3 regions of the Peribacillus sp. NPDC006672 genome follow, and region 2 is predicted to be linked to each of the others. Evidence: riboswitches for the same ligand, from Rfam matches in the RefSeq annotation. Region 2 holds a riboswitch; each other region holds the start of a gene.

Region 1 (7,761 bases), on a different contig from region 2:
TGTACACCGCGTGCATGATACAAATAATGGGCAATTTCACATCGTAATTCATATTCCCCTTGAGAATCCCCCAGTAAAAGAAGATCTTGATGCGATTCATCGATTTTGCTTTTCGTGTATTTTCTCCATTTTTCAAACGGGAAGTGTTCCGTGTCAATTTGGCTGGGATGAAAATGATAAAGCAATTCCCCTTCTTTATGATTGATTTGTTCCAAGGATACTTGGTTAGTTTGTGTATACTCTAAATCCTCGAATGTTTGAATATAGTACCCTTTTCGTGGTATGACTTCAACGTATCCTTCAGCAGTCAATTGTTCATATGCAGTCTCGACAGTATTTTGACTTATTTGAAGGAACTCTGCCAATTTCCGTTTGGAAGGCAGCTTTGTACCGTAAAGAAGACGGCCATCAATGATTTCTTTTTTAATATATGAATATAATTGTTCGTACAAAGGTACTTCACTTAACCGATTTAAATCACAAGAAAGCATATTCATTTTGTTTCCACCTTTTAGAAAAATTTATGCTGAACCCATTAAGTTTATTAAAACTGACACTTTCAATGCGGTCAACTATTTTCTATACTAAATCTAACAAATCTAAAAAATGCAAATATTAGGAGGAAGAGAAATGGAAAAATTATTAGGAACTGACACAGTAAAAAGAGGAATGGCACAAATGCAAAAGGGTGGCGTAATCATGGACGTCATTAATGCAGAACAAGCAAAAATCGCTGAAGCATCAGGTGCTGTCGCTGTCATGGCATTGGAAAGAGTTCCTTCCGACATCCGTGCGGCTGGCGGGGTAGCAAGAATGGCAGATCCGCGAATTGTTGAGGAAGTAATGAATGCTGTATCCATCCCGGTCATGGCTAAAGCAAGGATTGGCCATATTGTTGAATCAAGGATTTTGGAATCCATGGGAGTGGATTATATTGATGAAAGTGAAGTGCTGACTCCTGCCGATGAAGAATATCATATTTTAAAAAGTGATTTCACCGTTCCATTCGTTTGTGGTTGCCGTGATCTAGGCGAAGCTTCACGCCGCATTGGCGAAGGAGCATCGATGCTTCGTACAAAAGGAGAACCAGGTACGGGTAATATTGTGGAAGCTGTGCGTCATATGAGAAAGGTACAGTCCCAAATTCGTAAAGTGAGCATCATGAGTGATGATGAATTAATGACTGAAGCAAAAAATATCGGTGCCCCTTTCGAAATTTTAAGAGAAATCAAACGGACAGGAAAACTGCCTGTAGTTAATTTTGCAGCTGGCGGAATTGCCACTCCAGCAGATGCAGCACTTATGATGGAATTGGGAGCAGATGGCGTATTCGTGGGATCTGGTATTTTTAAATCGGAGAATCCAGAAAAATTCGCATCGGCAATCGTTCAAGCTACTACATATTTCACCGATTATGAATTGATTGGTCGGTTGTCCAAAGAGTTGGGCAGTGCAATGAAAGGAATTGATATTTCTAAACTAGCTCCAGCAGAACGGATGCAGGAACGTGGATGGTAATATGATAACTATCGGTGTTTTGGGATTACAGGGTGCAGTCGAAGAACACTTGAACCAAATCAAAGCTGCCGGCCAACAAGCAATATTAGTAAAAAAACCCGAACAGTTGCATGAAATCGATGGCTTAATCATTCCAGGTGGAGAAAGCACTACGATGAGAAAGCTAATGGATCGATACGGATTTTTGGAACCGATTAAAACTTTCTTCGAACATAAAAAACCTATTTTCGGTACATGTGCAGGGATGGTATTGGCGGCCAAAGAATTGACTGGTGATGAGAAGGCCTATCTTGAACTAATGGACATTTCCGTGAAAAGAAACGGATTTGGACGCCAAAGGGATAGTTTCGAGGCCGAACTATCAATCAAAGGACTGGAAGAACCTTTTAAGGCAGTTTTCATCCGAGCGCCATTCGCGGATGGAATTGGAAAAGATGTGGAGATATTGGCTGTTTATGAAGAGAATGTTGTGGCTGCGAGACAAAAACATGTCCTTGTCAGTGCTTTTCATCCAGAATTAACAGGGGATGATCGTTTCTTGCAACTTTTCATAGAAATGGTGAAGACATCCATAATTAAAGAAGAATTGAAAACCTGTTAAACAAAATGAAGCTGTCCTATTATTAGGACAGCTCAGTTTGTAGACAAAAGGGGTTCGGAATGTTTAATTCCGGACCCCTTTTGAAATCCCCTTTGAATTTTGAGATTAAGAGATTGGGCCTCTACGAGTCCTCTATATTAAGCCATTCTTGGACTTTGCCATGTCCAATTGGCCATCTTCTTTACATTCATGGCAGCGAAAGTAAGCATCGCCTGCATCGACAATTTTTTAAGTCCCCTTAAAGTAGTCCAACGCATGCCATGCTTTTCTTTTGCATCTGCGAAAACACGCTCAATCGTTTCTTACGTTTCGCATAGATAGGTTTTACATCTTGATGATGACGTAAATGATCTGCTTCTTCTATTAATCTTGCCAAATATGACGTGTCACTACTTTTTGATGGTCTTTACTTTCGGTACACTTTGATAAAAATGGACATGTCACACAAATGTGTTTGGGTGATTTGTGCTCGCAATAGCCCTCTTTATTTGTTGTTGAGTACTTTAAAATCCCGCCCGATTTTGGCAAAGGTAACAAATAGATAACTTGTAATCGTCGGTGTTTTATAAGCTGGTATATTGAATGAATGTCAGTTTAACTAAAATAACTGAATCAATACTTGGGCGCCCTATCTCCTCTGAATACATATCTTCCACCAAGTCATAAATGAAAGTGAAGTCAATGGTCGCCTCAATTTTACGAACCAAATGGTTCGCTGGCACCAGTTGATCCAAAGTAATCATTTCAAGTTGATCTCGCTGAATAGAATGATGTTTCGAAAGCATCGTCATCACCTCAAGTTTTAATACTCCTATTTTATGCGCTATTGACTGAAAGCGATTAAAATAATATATTGCTTGAATTTACTATTCTTTAGTCCTATAATAAATAAGTAAGTATTTACTCACATATTTATTTTGGCATTGAAAGGGGAATGTATATGACAGCAAGAGTTGCAGTTATTACAGGAGGAGCAAGCGGAATTGGCCGAGCAACATGCTTGAAATTCGCAGCAAAAGGGGACAAGGTCGTTGTTGCGGATTTTAATGATGAAATGGGACAGGAAACCGTTGAACGGATTATAGCGGATGGCGGAGAGGCCATTTATGTAAAAACGGATGTTTCTAAGCATGAAGATGTTGAAGCGTTAATCAATAAAGCGGTGGAAGCATACGGAAGGATCGATGTCATGTTTAATAATGCCGGCATCGGGGGTGGTGGGATGATCCTCGATCAAGATATGGAAGGGTACTTCAAAACGATTGGAGTGAACCAGCACGGCGTGGCCTTTGGAATCATGGCAGCAGCACGAAAAATGAAGGAACTAGGTAACAATGGTGTCATTATAAATACAGCCTCTGTGTTTGGCTACTTAGCTTCTCACGGGACTTTCGCCTATCAGGCGTCTAAAGGCGCCGTAAGGATGATGACACAGACAGCTGCTTTGGAATTGGGTGCTTACGGAATACGCGTAGTGGGTATTGCACCAGGCGGTGTTGACACTCCTATCATACAAGGCTATAAAGATATGGGAATCATCGATAAATTGAATGCAAGTCAAATGCGCGGTAAATTAATTAAACCAGAAGCAATCGCAAATGCTGTCTATCTATTATCTTTGGAAGAAGCGGATGCAATCAATGGAAGTGTAGTCATGGTTGATGATGGCTATGCATCTTTTAAATGATTTTCTGAAAAAGAAAACATCGTCGCATTCAGACGATGTTTTCTACATATGATATATGGGAATATTGATTTCTATAGATCAAAGGTAATATTGACCGATTAGCACCATCGAGATATCATGGAAAATAGATTGGTGAAACCGGTCTTATCTTTATAAAAGAAGGTTGATATTTTTGAAAAAAGGGCAGCAAACCAAAGAACGAATCATAAATATAGCCCGGACGCTTTTTGCCACCAAAGGTTTTGACATGACAAGAACGAATGAAATTGCCTCTGCATGCAATGTTTCCGAAGCTACTATTTATAAATACTTTGAAAGCAAAAAAGATTTGCTTCTGGCAACAATTACTCCTAATGAAAAAGAGGAGTCTGAAGACGGGACTAGCTATCTATCTACGGATGATCTTGTAGAGAATCATGTTTGCACCATGATAAACAAAATTCTGGAAAATAAAGAACAGTTTTCGATATTATTTCGGGAAACGCAATTCGATCAAGATATTTCAAAGCAATATGTGGATCAGATTTTCAAGGCGAATGCCAGACATGTAGAAATACAAAAGAGAATAGATAGCGGAGAGATACACTATATTTCTGATATTATCCTATTTAATGTAGGGATCATTTCTTTCACATTGGCATTATCCACTCATTATGAGATTCATCAACAGAAAAAGGAACCATATTTTACTGCTGAGCGAATTAAGAGCATTGCTCAACTTTTGGTTTATGGTATACATGGAAAAAAAAATCATACATAATGTAACGGTCATATTAAAGGCATGAACATCAAGCCGTAAATATGACCGTTTTATTTTTAATGGGAAGCGATCATTCTTGTTGACGAAGTCAATTTGTGAATTAAATAAACCGAGTGTAAGATTTGACTTATATTTTTCAGACTATTACGATAAATGCATACTGCATGATATGACATTATGAGGATCTTATCTGGAAATCATGTTACATGGAGGGGATTTATAATGAGCGAAATCGTAATTTTATCAGGAAGTCCAGCGGTTCCATCAAGAACGGACATATCACTAAAACATATTCAATCTTTAGTTGAAAACGAAGGATTTACCACAACTTATTACTCAATTACGGATTTCTCAGCAGATGATTTATTCGAGGGGAGGTATAATAGCGAAGATATTTTAAAGCTTTCAGAAAAAATTCAAGAAGCTAGAGGAATTATTATTGGTTCACCAGTATATAAGGCCTCATATACAGGTGTATTGAAAGCCTTGATTGATTTGCTGCCAGAAGGGGCTTTTAAGGGAAAGCCAGTACTGCCAATTATGATTGGCGGAAGTAACAGGCATTTACTGGCGATTGACTATGCGCTTAAACCATTAATTTCAATATTGAAAGGCGAGCCGTTGCAGGGCATATATTTTGTGGATAAGGAAATAGATAAACAGAATTCAGAAAACCCGATAAATGATTTGAATTTAGTTGATCGAGTTCAAAGTCAGGTTCAGGAATTTGTAGAAGCGATTCAATTAAGAAATTAAGACTGCAGCGACTTCAACAAAAGGACTGGAATTCGAATAATTATTTTTTTAAATAATGCTAGACGTCAATAATAGGCTAATTAATGAAAATAGGCTCATTTTTTTGGAGACTTTATCTAAAAAAACGAGTCTATTTTCGTATTTAAATGAACATAAAATCATAAATGGAATAGTGTGTATAAAAATAACAGTTCATCCATTATATTAAACCAAGTTATTTTATAAGAAAACTCCATTGACAAGGATTTAATATGTGTTAATATTTAAAATAATAAAACTTATCCAGAGTGACGGAGGGAATTGGCCCTTTGAAGTCCAGCAACCTGCATGATATGCAAGGTGCTACCTCCAACAAAATGTTGATCATTTTGGAAGATAAGGTAATGAATATTTACCTTGGAATCTTTCTATTATGGAAAGATTTTTGTTTTTCGAAAAAATCATTGGCAAACCATAACAATGTAAGGTTGTTTGGAATTATATAAATTTAAGAAATTCATTAATCAGCGTCGAAAATAAGATATTCACGGAATTTCTTAAAGGGGGAACAGGTTTGGATAAAGAGAATCAGCTTGTAGAAATATTTGAACGACTTCAAGAAATGCTTAATTCAATGAAATATGGATCCATTACACTTATTGTTCAAGATGGTAAAATCATTCAAATGGAAAGAAATGAAAAACTAAGAATTAAATAAGGTATCTGCTGACTAGAAAAACTAGAGGCGGGTTTAACTGATATAAAGAGAGTATTGGTTAGATTCGTCTCTTTTTCCTAAGCTTATATAAACTCGAGAAGAATACAACGGGTATTGATCCACAGTTACTCTAACCTGTGAAAGATAGAGCAAGTTCTTAGAGGGGGCAATAAAGTTGGCTGCATTAATAAATTATGAAAATTTCAACACCGGGGATTTACCTATATTTCCTGAAGATAGTGAGACAAAAGGTGCTTTGGAAGTTCTGCAATGGGCGAATGAACAATATGGAAACAAACTCATTTATGCCTGTAGTTTTGGTATTGAAGGAATTGTGCTTACGGATTTATTAGCGAAGGTCAACCCTTCGGCAAAAATTGTTTTTCTGGATACTGATGTACATTTCGAGGAAACTTACCAACTGATCGATCAAGTGAAAAAGCGATATCCAAAGCTTTCGATCGAAATGAAGAAACCTGCCTTGACGCTTGAGGAACAAGCAGCGGAATATGGGGATGAATTATGGCTTAGTGATTCCAATAAGTGTTGTAACATTCGAAAAATAATTCCGCTTACTGATGTGCTTTCAAATGCAACAGCCTGGCTTTCGGGACTGCGGAGGGAGCAATCCGAAACAAGAGCTCTGACCGAGTATATCAACAAGGATAATAAGTTCAAATCGATTAAAATATGTCCACTCATTCATTGGACATGGAAAGATGTTTGGCGTTATGCTCACAAAAATGGACTTCCATATAATATCCTGCATGATAATGGATATCCGAGCATTGGCTGTAAAACGTGTACGGCACCCGCCATCAATGCCGATGACTTACGCTCAGGGCGTTGGCAAGGAGCGCAAAAAACAGAATGCGGATTGCATTTATCTTAAAATAAATAGAAATCATAGGGGGAAATTAGCATGACAATCAGTCTACCGCACGGAGGAACATTAATCGATCTTTGGGAACCAAAATATGATTTTAGTAAAATAACAAAGTCAATCGAAATTGATGAAATAGCATTAAGTGACCTTGAATTGATTGGCACTGGTGCCTACAGTCCGATTAAAGGATTCTTTACGAAAAGTGACTATGAGGCAGTTGTCAAGGATATGAGGCTTAACAGCGGCCATGTTTGGAGCATCCCGATTACGCTGCCTTTGACTGAAGAAGCTGCAGAAACCCTTACTATAGGTGAAGAAGTAACGTTGACTCATGAAGGTGAAACATATGGGGTTCTATCCGTTTCCGATATTTACACTCCAGATAAGCAATTGGAAGCGACATTAGTATATCAAACTGATGATGAGAAGCATCCTGGAGTGAAAAATTTATATAACCGCGGCGATGTATATGTCGGCGGGGAAATAAAGTTGATTAAGAGAATAGAGCGTCCGCTATTTCAAGCTCATTATTTGGACCCAGTTGAGACAAGGAAAGCTTTTGCTGAAAAAGGCTGGGAAACGGTTGTCGGATTCCAAACGAGGAACCCGGTTCACCGTGCGCATGAATACATTCAAAAGACAGCGTTGGAGATTGTCGATGGCTTATTCTTAAACCCTCTTGTAGGGGCCACTAAATCCGATGACATTCCGGCAGATGTACGAATGGAGAGCTATAAAGTGCTGCTTGAAAAATATTATCCCAAGAATCGTGTCTCCCTTGCGGTTTTCCCTGCTGCCATGCGTTATGCAGGACCAAGGGAAGCCATTTTCCATGCGATGGTTCGTAAAAATTATG
Region 2 (7,761 bases):
CATTTGAATTCGTTGACGGGTGGAAACTTGATTGGTGTCATCAAGGTTTTGGCGCTAATGGCATTCGTCTGGTATTTCGGAGGGATTTCCCTTACAGCGAGTTCAGCCATTTCTTTAGGAATGATGTATGCAATTGTTGATTTGATCAGCCGACTGCTTCATCCGCTTCACGGAATCGTCAATCAATTTGCTAAACTAGAACAGGCACTTGTTGCAGGGGAGCGGGCATTCAGTTTATTGGATAAACAGGGATTGGCAGTCAGTGATGAAAACATGTCCAGATACAAAGGAAACGTGCAATTTGAAAATGTTTCTTTTGGCTATAAGGATGATGAATATGTGTTAAGGGATATTTCCTTCTCAGCCAAACAAGGGGAAACGGTCGCTTTAGTAGGCCATACTGGATCAGGAAAAAGTTCCATAATGAATTTACTGTTCCGTTTTTATGACAGCAGCGAAGGGCAAATCAAAATTGATGGCATGAATATTTTGGATATCCCCCATCAAACGCTTAGGGAGCATATGGGAATCGTCCTTCAGGATCCCTATTTATTTACTGGCACCATCGCTTCCAATATCAGTCTGAATCATAAAGGCATCACAAGGGAAATGGTTGAAAAATCATTAAAAGATGTAGGAGGGGACAAAGTGCTGAAGCATCTTCCCTTAGGGCTGGATGAACCCGTGATTGAAAAAGGAGGAACGTTATCTTCCGGACAGAGGCAGCTAATCTCTTTTGCACGTGCTCTTGCATTCAATCCGGCGATTCTGATATTGGATGAAGCGACAGCAAGCATCGACACCGAAACCGAGGCAATTATCCAGGAGGGAATGGATGTGCTGAAAAAAGGGAGAACGACCTTCATCATTGCCCATAGACTTTCCACGATTAAAAATGCCGACCAAATTCTTGTACTGGATAAAGGGCGGATTTCCGAGCAAGGTACACATGAAGAATTAATGGAGTTAAAAGGGATTTATTATCAAATGTATGAACTGCAGGCTGGTCCGCATAACGGGATGGTCGGTTGAAGCACAATTGAATAAGTATGGATAATCAAGATTAAACTATAATGAGGGTGCCGGTTATTGGCACCTTCAAGCAAAATTATTGATAATAGTAATCATTTCGTTTAACCTATACCCATACTAACAATGAGGTGATAATAGTGAAACAAGAAATTCATCCGGATTATCGACAAGTAGTATTTATGGATACCAATAGTGGTTATAAATTTTTGACAGGTTCCACAAAAACGTCCAATGAAACGATCGAGTGGGAAGACGGCCAAACGTATCCATTGTTAAAAGTGGAGATCAGTTCAGATACCCACCCTTTTTATACGGGAAAGCAGAAGTTTGCTGAAAAAGGCGGACGGGTGGACCGCTTTTTGGATAAATACAATATGAAGAAATGAAAGTGAGGCCATCGAGAAATCGTTGGCCTTTATTGATTAATGGATGGAAGTGATGCAAGCAAGTGGGTGCCCATTATAAATGAGGCACCCATGCTTTAATCATTTTGCAGCAATGGCTTCCCCTTTAGCAATATTTACGAGGGCAGCATCGAAATCCTTGATTAAATCGTCCGGATTTTCAAGTCCGACAGAGAGGCGAAGCAAGCTGTTCGTGATGCCCCGCTTTTCCCTTTCATCAGCAGGCATGGCAGCATGGGACATTTTGGCCGGGTAGGATAAAATCGATTCGACCGCTCCAAGGCTTACGGCAAAGACAGGAAGCTCGACAGTTTTCACGAAAGAGCGGAAGACTTCTTCGCTTTCCAATTCAAATGATAGGACCGCCCCTGCACCAAGTGACTGGCCTTGCTGGATTGCGTGCTGTGGATGATCGGCCAGGCCAGGATAATAAACTTTTTTCACCAAGGGCTGCTCAATTAAGTAGGCGGCAATCTTTTCTGCCCCTTTTTGGGAGTGTTCCATTCTAACGGACAAGGTTTTCAGACCTCTCATTACAAGCCAGGCGTCCTGTACACCAAGAACCGCTCCAAAGGAGTTTTGGAGGGAACCGAGTCTTACTGCCAAATCCGGATCTTTCACTACGGCAAGTCCAGCTATCACATCACTATGGCCGGATAAAAATTTCGTCGCGCTATGAAGGACAACATCAGCGCCCAGATTCAGTGGTTTTTGTAATGCTGGGGTCAAGAATGTATTATCAACAAAACTTAAGGCACCGGCTTTTTTCGCGATATCACATACGTCTTTAATATCGGTCACTTTAAGTAATGGATTTGAAGGCGTTTCGATGTATATGGCTCTCGTATTTGGCTGAATGGCCGCTTTGACGCTTTCAAGGTCCGTCATGTCAACGAAAGTATGCTCAATATTGAAACGCGTCAAAACGCTTGTGACCATCCTGAACGTTCCGCCATACACATCTTCAGAAATGACGATATGGTCTCCGGCAGACAACAGCAGGAAAGCTGTTGAAATGGCTGCCATACCTGATGAAAAGGCAAAGCCGTGAGTACCTTCCTCAAGTTCGGCAATGATATCTTCCAGTGCTTCGCGAGTTGGATTCCCGCTTCTGCTGTAATCATATTTGCCGAATTGATCGATATCGGATTGATGGAAAGTGGATGCGTGCTGAATGGGGACGCTCACACCGCCTGTTGCAGGATCGAATTTATGTTGATTATGAAGTAATTTGGTTTCAAAGCTGAAATCATGAGTGGTCATCGTAGTGCCTCCCTTTTTACGTGTGCGAATGCTTGCTGTAAGTCCTGGATCAAATCGTCGCTGTCTTCAATGCCGACGGAGAAGCGCAGCAGGCGATTGCAAACCCCGTTCGCCATTCTGACTTCAAGCGGTATATCAGCATGTGTTTGTGTAGCAGGATAAGTGATGAAGCTTTCAACCCCTCCAAGGCTTTCTGCAAACGAAATTAATGAGAGTGATTGTAAAAATGGGTTGACCGCCGCTTCATCAATGATACGGAATGAAATCATGCCGCCTCTACCGGGATACAATACATCTGTCACACAATCATGTTCCGACAAGTAATCTACAAGTGTCTTGGCATTCTTTTCATGACGTTCCATCCGCAATGCCAGGGTTTTCATTCCGCGCATCAATAGCCAGGAATCAAAGGGGCTCAAGACAGCCCCCATGCCATTATGATGGAAGGCAAGTGCATCACATAATTCCGCGCCGCTAGCCACGATCAGTCCTGCGAGCACATCATTATGACCACCGAGATACTTGGTTGCGCTGTGGATCACAATATCCGCTCCAAGCAGGATGGGTTGTTGAATAAGAGGCGTGTAAAAAGTGTTATCAACGATTAACAATAAATTAAATCGTTTGGCCAATGCTGCAACGGCGCTAATATCCGTTTGCTGCATAAGAGGGTTAGTGGGAGTTTCGATGAAGATGGCTTTCGTGTGAGGAGTGATGGTTCTTTCAATATCCTCCAAACAACAAGTGTTCACATAGTCACACTTCAATCCCCATTTCTTAAACCCTTGTTCCAACAGACGATATGTACCGCCATAAAGATCTTCGCTGACAATCCATGCATCACCTGATTTAAATAAGGCCAGTATAGTAGAAATGGCTGCCATTCCTGAACTGCAGGCATACCCTTGGTCGCCTTTTTCCAGATCGGCGATGGATCGTTCCAATAGTTGGCGTGTAGGGTTACCTGTCCTTGTGTAATCGAATCCAGTCGATTGGCCGATTCCTTCATGGCGAAAAGCTGTTGAAAAGTATACCGGCGGATTGACTGTTCCTGTCGCCGTTTCACTGCGATTTCCTAATTGAGCAAGATATGTTTCAGTTTTGTACATAGTTTTCACTGCTCCTTTTTAGTTAAATAACATAAAAAAAAGTCTTCTTTAAGAAGAAGACTTTGATTAAATAGGGACGAGTCATTCTTCTTATCTTCCAAGTTCACAAACTTGTGGAATTAGCACCTTTTCATTGGTTTGAAACAAATGAAGGTTGCTGAGGTGTCATCGGGCCATTCCCTCTACCTCTCTCGATAAGAGTTTAGATTATTCAATTTCTTTTGAATTTACTATATATACAAAATACTGTCAAGAACATTTTGGATGGATAATGCTTTGATGTTCATGGATAGGGCAATTGGAGACTAGCGGTGTCAACACTTTATGTGCCTGAAAAGAATATCCGAAATTCGCCTGTGTCCAGGGGTAAACACGATGATCCTGTTGAATTAAATGGATTTTACAGTAAAAAGGGGGAGGCTTGGCCGGTTATTTTTGCATTAAAAAAATAAAGTTTGTACAATGTATAGAGAGAAAGAATAATATGACATTATTCATTTCATATACATATGGTCTTCGATGAATAGTGCAACCATAGGAGGAGAACACATGGAATACAGAATCGAACGAGATACGATGGGTGAAGTGAAAGTTCCTGCCGATAAATATTGGGGAGCACAAACCGAAAGAAGCCGTAACAATTTCAAAATCGGTAATGAAAAAATGCCGATTGAATTAGTTCGTGCATTTGCATACGTTAAACAAGCTGCGGCAAAGGTGAACTATAATCTTGGCGATCTTTCGGAAGTTAAAAAGAATGCCATCGTTAAGATTTGCGACGAAATCCTTGAAGGTACGCTTGATGAACATTTCCCACTTGTAGTTTGGCAAACGGGAAGCGGCACGCAAAGTAATATGAACGTGAATGAAGTGGTCGCTAACAAAGGGAATGAATGGTTAAAAGAAAATGGTGAATCCGAAACCCTTCACCCGAATGATGATGTTAACAAGGCACAAAGCTCCAATGATACTTTCCCGACCGCCATGCATATTGCAGCCTTTATGGAAGTCGCTGAAAAATTGGTTCCTGCCATCAAAGCACTTCGCGATACTTTCGATTCAAAAGAAAAAGAATTTTGGGATGTCGTGAAAATTGGCCGGACACATCTTCAAGATGCAACACCACTGACTTTAGGACAAGAAATTTCCGGTTGGAAAGCGATGCTCGATAAAGATCTCGCGATGATTCAGGAAAGCAGCCAAAAATTATTGAACCTGGCTCTAGGCGGAACGGCTGTAGGAACGGGAATCAATACAAAAAAAGAATTCCCAGGACTTTCGGCCAAACAAATTGCAGCGGATACAGGACATCCCTTCGTCACTTCGGATAATAAGTTCCATGCATTGACAAGCCATAACGAAATCGTTTACGCACACGGTGCGTTGAAAGCATTGGCAGCGGATTTAATGAAAATTGCGAACGATGTCAGATGGCTGGCAAGTGGCCCTAGAAGCGGAATCGGCGAAATTGCCATTCCTGAAAACGAGCCAGGCAGCTCCATCATGCCAGGTAAAGTCAATCCTACACAAAGTGAAGCGCTTACCATGATTGCGACACAAATCGTGGGTAACGATGCTACGATTGGCTTTGCAGCAAGCCAAGGTAACTTTGAACTGAATGTATTCAAACCAGTCATCATCTATAACTTCCTGCAAACGGTGAAATTATTGACGGAAGGCATTCACTCTTTCAACAGTAATTGTGCAGTTGGCATCACTGCAAATGAAGATAAAATCAAAGAAAATGTAGACCGTTCACTTATGTTGGTAACAGCATTGAACCCGCATATTGGTTATGAAAAAGCAGCCAAGATCGCCAAAACTGCATTCAAGGACAACTCTACGTTAAAAGAAGCGGCGTTGAAATTGGAGTTTCTGACGGAAGCTGAATTCAAAGCATGGGTCGATCCTGCTGACATGGTTAATAAATAATTGCATAGGAGTGCCCTCCCGCTGGTTTTAGGGAGGGTGTTTCCATATGTTAAAATAATGGAATCAACAAATACTGAGTTCATAAGTATCGGGAACAGGAGGAAAAACAATGTCTTTATGCCCGCTTTGCAACGGTCTAAGAAAAATTCATGTGAATTGCCCGGAATGCGGCAGTGATCTTGATGATAAAGGGAAATTTATGGATTACGCTGATGATTACAGTGCTTACATGGATATCGACATACTTAAAGAAAACGACGGATATCCTCAATCTCTTCAAAAAGGCCAATGCCCGCATCTCATGAAATGCTCTGAATGCGGTCATGATGAAGTGGTATTGGTCCAGGAATAAATCTATCCCTTATTTGAATAAACGAAAAAGACCCATTCATGAACGGGTCTTTTGGCGTTTAATTGGCAGGTAACTTCATGCTTTCCTGCATCTGTTCATCTTCTTCAACTAAAATGCGATGTTCAGTCCCTTTATCAAAAAAGTGTGCTTTATTCATGTCGAGGGCAAGTTCGATCTTTTCGCCTGCCTGGATAATATTCTTGGCATCGACCCGTGCGACGAAGTCCTGCCCGTCTAACGTGGAGTAGAGCATGATCTCCGCGCCCATGAGTTCGGCTACATCAATTTGGGTCGTGAGTTTAGTGTTAGAGGACTCCGTGAAGCTAGTTCCTTCATTATGGAAATCCTCCGGACGGATGCCAAGGATTATATCCTTTCCGATATATCCTTGATCACGCAGCATTTTCATCTTCAATTCAGGTATTTCAAGCGTTTGTTCGCCTATTTTAATTGTGCCTTCTTTTAATGTTCCGGTAAAGAAGTTCATGGCAGGCGATCCGATAAAACCGCCGACAAAGACGTTTATGGGTTTCTCGTATACGTCTTTTGGGGCACCGACCTGTTGGATGATTCCATCTTTCATTACTACAAGACGTGTCGCCATGGTCATTGCCTCTGTTTGGTCATGCGTGACATATATCGTCGTGGTGTCGAGCCGTTTATGTAGTTTAGCGATTTCTGCACGCATTTGAACCCGTAGCTTTGCATCGAGATTGGATAATGGCTCATCCATCAAGAAAACTTTTGCATCCCTTACAATTGCCCGGCCAAGTGCGACACGCTGGCGCTGACCGCCTGAAAGGGCTTTAGGTTTCCTGTTTAGCAGTTCTTCAAGTCCGAGAATCCTTGCCGCTTCATTGACCCTTTGCTTGATTTCCGCTTTAGGTGTTTTCCTGAGCTTCAATCCAAATGCCATATTGTCATAGACGGACATATGGGGATATAAGGCATAGTTCTGGAAAACCATCGCAATATCACGATCTTTAGGAGGGACATCATTGACTCGCTTGCCGTCTATATATAAATCCCCTTGGGAAATGTCTTCAAGTCCGGCGATCATCCTTAAAGTCGTCGATTTGCCGCAACCTGAAGGTCCCACAAAAACTATGAATTCCTTATCGGCAACACGAAGGTTGAAATCTTTAACAGCCGTCACCTTTTTATCATAAATCTTGAATATATGATCTAATACTAACTCTGCCATGAAAAATCCCCCTTTTAAACTCCTGATTACTTGTACTAATTAACTATAGTCTAAGCTATCAGTTTAGAAAAAAGTATGGGCACATTGCACAAAAAAGGATGATATTCCCTGTTTGGAAATTAATCAATAAGTAAAAAAATCAAGTACGCAGTAAGGGCATGACGGAAGTTTCTAATATCGAGACCAGTTCTTTCTGAGAATTTATCGATTCGGTATTGTAAGCTGTTCCGATGTATATAAAGCTGTTTGGCGGCATATGTAGCATTGGAGTTACATTCGATATACGTTTTAATCGTTTTGATAAGTTCAGTATCCTGCTTGGTATTGCCGAGAATCTCATTGATATACCACTTAGCATTCGTAACGGATGGGTCATTAATTAATGAGTGAGGAATGATGTCTGCCAAATCAGCTACCTTTAGATCCGGCAGATGCACTTGTGCCAAATCAAAACATTTTTTCTCC
Region 3 (7,761 bases), on a different contig from region 2:
AAGTGGGAGTGGAAAGACAACCTTATTAAAGATGTTGACTGGGTTTTATGATGGGTATGAAGGAAATATCAGGTATGACGGGGTTGATCTTGAGAAAATAAGTGATCAGTCCATTTTCCAAAATGTTAGTTTTATTCATCAGGACTGTTTTATCTTTGATGATACGATTGAACAAAATATAAAATTGTTTCGTGAATGTGACACAGATGAGTTTGAGCAAGTAATAAAGAAGAGTATGTTACAGAAATTGATTAATGACAGAGGCGGCTTTGATGTATTATGTGGAGAAAATGGAATCCATTTTTCAGGTGGGGAAAAACAGAGAATTTCTATAGCAAGAGCACTCCTGAGAAAATCACCTATATTACTTATGGACGAGGCGACTTCAGCGTTGGACAATCAAACAGCTAGTGACCTTGAGTGTATGTTAAGTGAAATGCAGGGTATTACGAGAATTTCCATTACACATAGGCTGGATGAATCAATTCTTAGTGGATATGATGAAATTGTCTTATTGAATAATGGCAAAATTGAAGAACACGGGACGTATCATGAATTAATGGAAGCCAGACAAAGATTTTATGCATTGAGTATGTTGAGTAGACATAATAATGATCTTTTAATAGAAAAGGTATAACTAGTCTTGTATTTTAAATCTCACTGTATGTATAAGTTTGGACTGTTTTATGTTTGTATCAAATTAAAGGGGTGTCGTACGGATGGAGCAAATAGCAGTTGTTGGGTGTGGCGGAATGATCGGTGAAGTCATTTGTAAGAACTTATGTAAAGACTTTATAGTTAAGGGCGGACAGCGGCGTGAACCTACAGCATTATTGAACCTTAATAATTTTAACTACCATTTTTTGGATATTTTCGACTGGGAGAACTTGATTGCATTCTGTACTGATTGTACGGTTGTCATTAATTGTGCAGGACCTGAATTTGTAATTAAAGATAGAGTTGCTCAGGCAGCTATGAAAGTAGGAGCAAAATATGTTGATGCTTCCAATGCTTTATTATTGAATCAGGAGCAAAAGCTAGAGCTTAAAGCTAACGGTGTAAATTACATAGGAGCTGGTTTTTGTCCTGGAATCACAGGGCTACTATTAAAACGAGTGATAAATCATTTACTAGACGAAACTAAGTATGTGAATTGTTATATTGGTGGTGCGGAACATTATACGAAAACTTCTATCTCAGATATATTAATGAGTGGGCATAGTGTAATTGGAAAAACAGACTCTTATTGGAGTGATAATTCTGTTAAAACGGAAAATATAAATATGATGCAGAAAGAATTTGTACCTGAAGTGGATGTCCCTGTCTATAAGAAACCGTATTTAAGTCAAGAGATAATTGATATTCTAGAAGTTAGTTCGGTACAAGAACTTCACTGGTACAATATAGCAGCAAATGATTATATTTTTCGTTTGGCAATGCAATTTTATCAAATGCAACTTGAGTCTTCGGTTGAAGAAGCCATGAAAAAACTAGACATTAGTTTAGAGGAGCAACCTAAAGAGGAATGGATAGCGTTAGTCATTGATGCTACAGGAGTGAAAAATGGAAAGAATGTTAGGTGCAGATTGAATTTACAAATGGAAACGAGTTCAGAGTTAACGGGTACGGTGGCTGCTGAAATCGCCCGACAAGCTATTTCAAGTAATAGACCTAATGGTATCTACTGGGCTTATGAAGTACTTCCTATAGATTTTATGAATCAATATGTCTTTTCTAATAAACATGATTTTTATGAGGAAAAGTATATTGAAATAAAGAAATGATATTATGCGTACATCCTATACTAATTCGATAGGAGGAGTATATTATGAAAAAGCTTTTACTTAAGAGATTGCCGTTGATCTCACTTGGAGTTATGGCTTATATACTGACAAAATACGCGCAGAACCATCAGGATTGGGCAGAAAAATACAGTAGGTCTGTATATCCGATATTGTCAAAAATAGTAGGATTTTTACCTTCTTGGGTCAAATTTTCTGTTAGTGAATGGCTCGTAGTGTTGGTTGTGATGCTTTTGCTATTTTATATAGTTTATTATGTGCGCAAGGCCATCATGAGTAAAGGTGCACGTAGGATGGTAGTTTATCGTGGAACTCTAGGAATAGTTGCGATCTGTAGCGTGATATATTTTTGTTATACTGTTTTGGGTGGAATAAACTATCATAGATATTCTTTTTTGTCTTATACCGCATATCAAGAGGAGAACTACAGTGATGAGGAACTGGTGAAATTATGTAAGTCACTTGCGGTTGAAATGGAATTGGCAAGGGAAAAGTTAGAGGATACTGATCTTTTGGCTCAAGCATCAGATAATTTTGATTATTATGCACAACACGCAGTTTTGTCGATGCAAATGTTATCAAAGAAATATCCTATTTTGGAGCATTCTTTATATTCAACACCAAAACCAGTGGTGATGTCAAAACTAATGTCGCGTGCAGGGATAAATGGTATTTTTGTCCCTTTTACTTTTGAATCCAATATCAATGTTCATGTGCCAGTTTTTTTGACGCCTGCTACTATGGCACATGAATTGGCACATCAGAGTGGTTTTATGCATGAGGATGAGGCAAATTTTATAGCTTATCTGGCATGTAAGCAGCAGGATGATCCAATGATACTTTACAGTGGTTTTTTTCTAGCGTTTGATTATTCTATATCAGCGCTAAAGAAAGTTGATGCAGATAAGGCGTCTGATATAATGTCCAGTCTGTCCAAGGCGGTGCAGCATGACATAGAACAAAATGAGCAGTATCGGGATAAGTATGAGAGTGTTATTTCAAGTATTTCAAGAATTGTAAATGACTTTTATCTGAAGGCGAATAACCAGACAGACGGTTTAAATAGCTATAGTGGTATGGTAAATTTGTTGCTGGCAGAGCAGCGAGGAATAGAGAAGTATAATTAAATAAAGTATAAAAGTTACTAGGAGCGAAGTTTATTTTTTTGTAAATGTTTCTTTTGAATTTCTATTGTCCGTTTTTGTTACATATGGTTGTATCTTGAATATTTATTGGTCTATATAGTAATTTATAGTGGGCTTTAGTTGAACATAGGAGTGAGTGAAATAAATAAAATAAAAGTATTTCCGATTCCATATGCTGGAGCGTCGGTAAATGTATATTATGAATGGAAAAAACTACTGCCGGATAGATATGAATTGTGTATGTGTGAATTGGCTGGAAGAGGAACTCGATTCAGAGAGCCTTGCTACAAGTCTGTTGGTGAAGCAAGTGAAGATATCGCAAAAAGAATAAGTGAACAATTAAAATATGACGATGAATATGTTATATTTGGACACAGTATGGGAGCCTTATTGACTTATGAGATATATTATAAACTTAAGCAAATGGGAACTAAGGAACCAACCCATCTGTTTTTTTCTGGGCGAAATGCTCCGCATATTTCTGAAAAGAGAGATAATATTGAAAATATGACTAATGAAACTTTCTTGCAAACGGTAGAACAATATGGGGGACTTTCAGAGGAATTTTATACAAAAGAGATTATGGATATATTTCTTCCGATTTTGCGAGCAGATTTTATAATATTGGACAATTATAAGTTTCAACCCAAAGCAGAAAAAATAAGTTGTGGAATAAGCGTTTTTTATGCGGATAATGATTTTTCGACTCCTATCAAAAAAATTCCAAAATGGACCGAAGTTGTTGAAGGGAATGCGAAATTTCATAAGTTTAAAGGAGAACATTTTTTTTTAAATAGATATCCTAATGACATTGTAAATTTTATTGTTAAAGATACTCAACCTTTTCGAGGGGATTAAAAAATTGAAGTAATTGATTCCGAAGGAAATGATATAGCATTTCTTACAGATTCTTTGATGTTTGGAGAAAGAATTGGTGCTTCAAAAGTGAAAAAAATTCGATCAGGTATTGAAATTGACAGATTATTAATGTAAATTAAATATAATCAAATTTTGAAATCTTATGAAAATTATATAAATGGATCTTATCGAGAGAGGTGGAGGGACTGGCCCGAAGAAACCTCAGCAACCAGCTTAGGCAAAGGTGCTAAATCCAGCAAGCAGAGCTTGATAGATGAGGAGAATGTTTCAAAAAACCTTCTTCTTTGAGAAGGTTTTTTTTCTTTTCTCTCATACTCATAGAAAACGCCAAAAACAGGATTGTTTTTGAGAGAGGGTGTAATGATGAATTTTCGTAAAGAATTGAAAGAAAGAATGCTGGTTGGGGAAGGGGCAATGGGGACCTTACTGTACTCTAATGGTATCGATCAATGTTATGAGGAATTAAACTGTACGAACCCAGATAAAATAGAGTCCATTCACCGTGCCTATTTGGAAGCTGGTGCAGATATCCTTCAATCGAATACCTACGGAGCCAACTTCAACAAATTGAAACGCCATGGACTAGAAGATGAAGTAAGCAGAATCAATCGCCAGGGAATCATCCTTGCTAAAAAAGCGGCAAAAGGAAAGGCATATGTCTTCGGTACAATAGGTGCACAGCGGAGTATCAGGAAATCGGATTTAAGCATGGAAGAGATAAAGCGAGGTTTTCGAGAACAGCTATACAGTCTGCTGATGGAAAATCCTGATGGGATTCTTCTGGAAACATTCTATGACCTGGAAGAACTTGAAACCGTCCTGCAAATCGTTAAAAATGAAACTGGACTGCCGATCATCGCAAATGTTTCGATGCATGAACTGGGTAATCTTCAAAATGGAATCCATTTAAATGAAGCCTTTCAAAAACTAGAGCAATTGGGTGCCGATGTTGTTGGGGTGAATTGCCGTCTCGGTCCACATCATATGATTAGGGCCATGGAAGAAGTGAGTTTGCCAAAGCAAGCGTCGATTGCCATTTATCCTAATGCCAGCCTTCCGGATTATGTGGATGGAAGGCTTGTCTATAAAGCTGTGCCGGAATATTTCGGTTCAAGTGCCCTAGAGCTGCGTGAACAAGGTGCCACGATCATAGGAGGGTGCTGTGGAACGACTCCTTTGCATATTCAAGCTGTAAAGAATGCGATTGGAAGCTTGGTACCAGTAAAAGAAAAATTTACGAAAACCCGTGAAATAGAAATAATTGAAGTGATCGATAGAGAGTTGGAAATCCCACTGTACGAAAAGGCAAAAACTGAAAGGACGATTCTAGTTGAGCTTGATCCACCGAAAAAGTTGGGAATAGAGAGTTTCATGAATGGTGCTGAGGTTTTGAAAAAAGCAGGGGTCGATTCAATTACATTAGCGGATAATTCACTTGCTTCACCAAGGATATCGAATGATGCACTGGCTAATTTACTGAAGAACCAATTGAATGTAACGCCGATGGTGCATATAACATGCCGGGATCGAAATTTAATTGGCCTGCAGTCACATTTAATGGGCTTGCAGACGGTGGGGCTAAACGAGTTATTGATCATCACCGGAGATCCTTCTAAAATTGGGGACTTCCCAGGTGCCACTTCGGTTTATGATTTATCGTCGTTTGACCTGATAAGTATGGTCAAACAATTTAATGAAGGTCTTTCCTATTCCGGTCAAAGTTTGGGCCAACGGGCAAATTTTAAAATTGCCGCCGCTTTTAATCCCAATGTGAAATATCTGGATAAAGCTGTACAAAGAATGGAAAAGAAGATTGCATGTGGTGCTCAATCCTTTTTGACACAGCCAATTTATTCGGTGGAGCAGATTGAAGAAGTATATGAAGCTACAAAACATTTAGAGACCCCGATTTTCATCGGTATCATGCCTTTGACAAGCACACGGAATGCAGAATTCATCCATAATGAGATCCCAGGCATCAAATTGCCCGATAATGTTAGAAGGGCTATGGCTTTAGCGGGGGATGACCCTTTAAAGTCAAGGATTGAAGGGGTGAATATCGCACGAGAGCTAGTGGACGCGGCAAGGGAAAAATTCAAGGGAATATATTTAATCACTCCGTTCCTTCGCTATGAAATGACGGCGGAACTTACGAAATATATTAGAAAAGTAGATAGTAAACAAACATCAGAGGTGGCAGTACATGAATAAAAAAGCGATTCAAGATCAGTTGGATACTAAGATTCTCCTTCTTGATGGAGCGATGGGAACCATGCTTCAAGCGGAGAATTTAACAGTAGAGGATTTTGGTGGGGAACAATTCGAGGGCTGCAATGAGTATTTATCACTGACACAACCAGAAATCATCCAATCCATCCATGAAAAATATTTAGCAGCAGGCGCTGATATCATTGAAACAAATACCTTCGGAGCGACAAGCATCGTTCTTGAAGAATACCAAATAAGCACGGTCGCTTATAAGCTTAATAAAATTTCAGCCGAGCTTGCCGTTAAAGCATGTGAAAAGTATTCAAATGAAGATTGGCCAAGATATGTGGCTGGCTCGATGGGTCCCACTACAAAAACCCTTTCCGTAACAGGGGGAACGACTTTTGATATTTTAACCGATTCTTATGAAGAACAGGCACTTGGTCTCTTGGATGGTGGGGTGGACTTGCTATTGGTGGAAACCTGTCAGGATATGCTTAATGTCAAGGCAGCCTTTTCTGGAATCAAAGCAGCCTTCGCTAAAACAGGAAAAGATGTGCCTGTTATCATATCAGGTACGATCGAACCGATGGGAACGACACTCGCTGGCCAGTCCATAGACGCTTTCTATTTATCGGTTGAACATATGAAGCCAGTGGCTGTCGGCCTGAATTGTGCAACAGGTCCGGAGTTCATGATAGACCATATCAGGACACTTGCAGATATAGCAAATAGCGCCATCAGTTGTTATCCGAATGCTGGACTCCCGGATGAAGAGGGTCACTATCATGAGTCACCGACTTCCCTTGCAGAGAAAATGAAACAATTTGCCGAAAAGGGATGGGTCAATATCATTGGGGGTTGTTGTGGTACGACACCAGAGCATATTAAAGAACTTTCCAGGGTCCTCGAAGGCATTCAGCCCCGTACCATTACGGCCTCAGCCCATGGTCATGCCGTATCGGGCATAGAGCCGCTCATTTATGATGATTCAATGCGTCCTTTATTCGTTGGTGAGAGAACGAATGTTATCGGATCTCGAAAATTCAAGGAGCTGATCCGTGGAAAGCATTACGAGCCAGCTGCTGAAATTGCACGTGCCCAGGTGAAAAAAGGTGCCCATGTCATTGATATCTGTCTTGCAGATCCTGATGGGGATGAGCTTGGCGATATGAAGGAGTTTGTAGAAGAGGTCGTCAAAAAAGTGAAAGTCCCGTTGGTCATCGATACTACTGATGAAGCCGTACTTGAACAAGCATTAAAACATTCACAAGGAAAGTCCATCATTAATTCCATTAATCTTGAAGATGGTGAAGAACGCTTTGAAAAAATTGTACCATTCGTCCATCAATATGGTGCTGCCGTTGTCGTAGGAACGATTGATGAAATTGGGATGGCCGTCGATGCTGAACGGAAATTGGAAGTGGCTAAACGGTCGGTGGATTTGCTTGTCAATAAATATGGTCTAAACAAAAGTGACATCATTTTTGATCCGCTTGTATTTCCTGTAGGGACGGGAGATGAACAATATATCGGATCTGCTTTAGAAACGGTGAAAGGAATAAAGGCGATCAAAGAAAAGTTTCCGGAATGCTTAACGATACTTGGCATTTCGAATGTTTCATTCGGTCTGCCAGCAAGGGGAAGGGAAATTCTAAATGCCGTTTTCCTATACCATTGTACAAAAGCGGGTCTCGATTATGCTATCGTGAATACAGAAAAACTTG

What was found. A riboswitch is a leader RNA that binds a small molecule or an ion and turns the genes downstream of it on or off. The one in region 2 is predicted to bind S-adenosylmethionine.
Region 1: another riboswitch for S-adenosylmethionine. It lies ahead of ACQKKK_RS10530 (YezD family protein); the one in region 2 lies ahead of ACQKKK_RS05220 (methionine biosynthesis PLP-dependent protein).
Region 3: another riboswitch for S-adenosylmethionine. It lies ahead of ACQKKK_RS09560 (bifunctional homocysteine S-methyltransferase/methylenetetrahydrofolate reductase); the one in region 2 lies ahead of ACQKKK_RS05220 (methionine biosynthesis PLP-dependent protein).

What each region holds. Positions count from the first base shown of each region.
Region 1 covers NZ_JBNNOR010000005.1:224,167-231,927, forward strand. Annotated here, with positions in the region: gene ACQKKK_RS10490 (PLP-dependent aminotransferase family protein) at 1-497, opposite strand, end outside; gene pdxS (pyridoxal 5'-phosphate synthase lyase subunit PdxS) at 631-1,518, shown strand; gene pdxT (pyridoxal 5'-phosphate synthase glutaminase subunit PdxT) at 1,520-2,119, shown strand; partial or broken gene ACQKKK_RS10505 (transposase) at 2,257-2,655, opposite strand; partial or broken gene ACQKKK_RS10510 (IS5/IS1182 family transposase) at 2,698-2,904, opposite strand; gene ACQKKK_RS10515 (SDR family NAD(P)-dependent oxidoreductase) at 3,060-3,806, shown strand; gene ACQKKK_RS10520 (TetR/AcrR family transcriptional regulator) at 3,979-4,566, shown strand; gene ssuE (NADPH-dependent FMN reductase) at 4,789-5,322, shown strand; SAM riboswitch class I at 5,598-5,704, shown strand; gene ACQKKK_RS10530 (YezD family protein) at 5,903-6,019, shown strand; gene ACQKKK_RS10535 (phosphoadenylyl-sulfate reductase) at 6,207-6,911, shown strand; gene sat (sulfate adenylyltransferase) at 6,942-7,761, shown strand, end outside.
Region 2 covers NZ_JBNNOR010000002.1:371,700-379,460, reverse strand. Annotated here, with positions in the region: gene ACQKKK_RS05235 (ABC transporter ATP-binding protein) at 1-1,032, shown strand, start outside; gene ACQKKK_RS05230 (type B 50S ribosomal protein L31) at 1,170-1,418, shown strand; gene metC (cystathionine beta-lyase) at 1,518-2,699, opposite strand; gene ACQKKK_RS05220 (methionine biosynthesis PLP-dependent protein) at 2,696-3,808, opposite strand; SAM riboswitch class I at 3,896-4,009, opposite strand; gene fumC (class II fumarate hydratase) at 4,358-5,740, shown strand; gene ACQKKK_RS05210 (hypothetical protein) at 5,850-6,092, shown strand; gene ACQKKK_RS05205 (ABC transporter ATP-binding protein) at 6,151-7,296, opposite strand; gene ACQKKK_RS05200 (PucR family transcriptional regulator) at 7,416-7,761, opposite strand, start outside.
Region 3 covers NZ_JBNNOR010000005.1:16,503-24,263, forward strand. Annotated here, with positions in the region: gene ACQKKK_RS09540 (ABC transporter ATP-binding protein) at 1-637, shown strand, start outside; gene ACQKKK_RS09545 (saccharopine dehydrogenase NADP-binding domain-containing protein) at 720-1,784, shown strand; gene ACQKKK_RS09550 (DUF3810 domain-containing protein) at 1,859-2,929, shown strand; gene ACQKKK_RS09555 (thioesterase II family protein) at 3,068-3,805, shown strand; SAM riboswitch class I at 3,988-4,086, shown strand; gene ACQKKK_RS09560 (bifunctional homocysteine S-methyltransferase/methylenetetrahydrofolate reductase) at 4,190-6,037, shown strand; gene metH (methionine synthase) at 6,030-7,761, shown strand, end outside.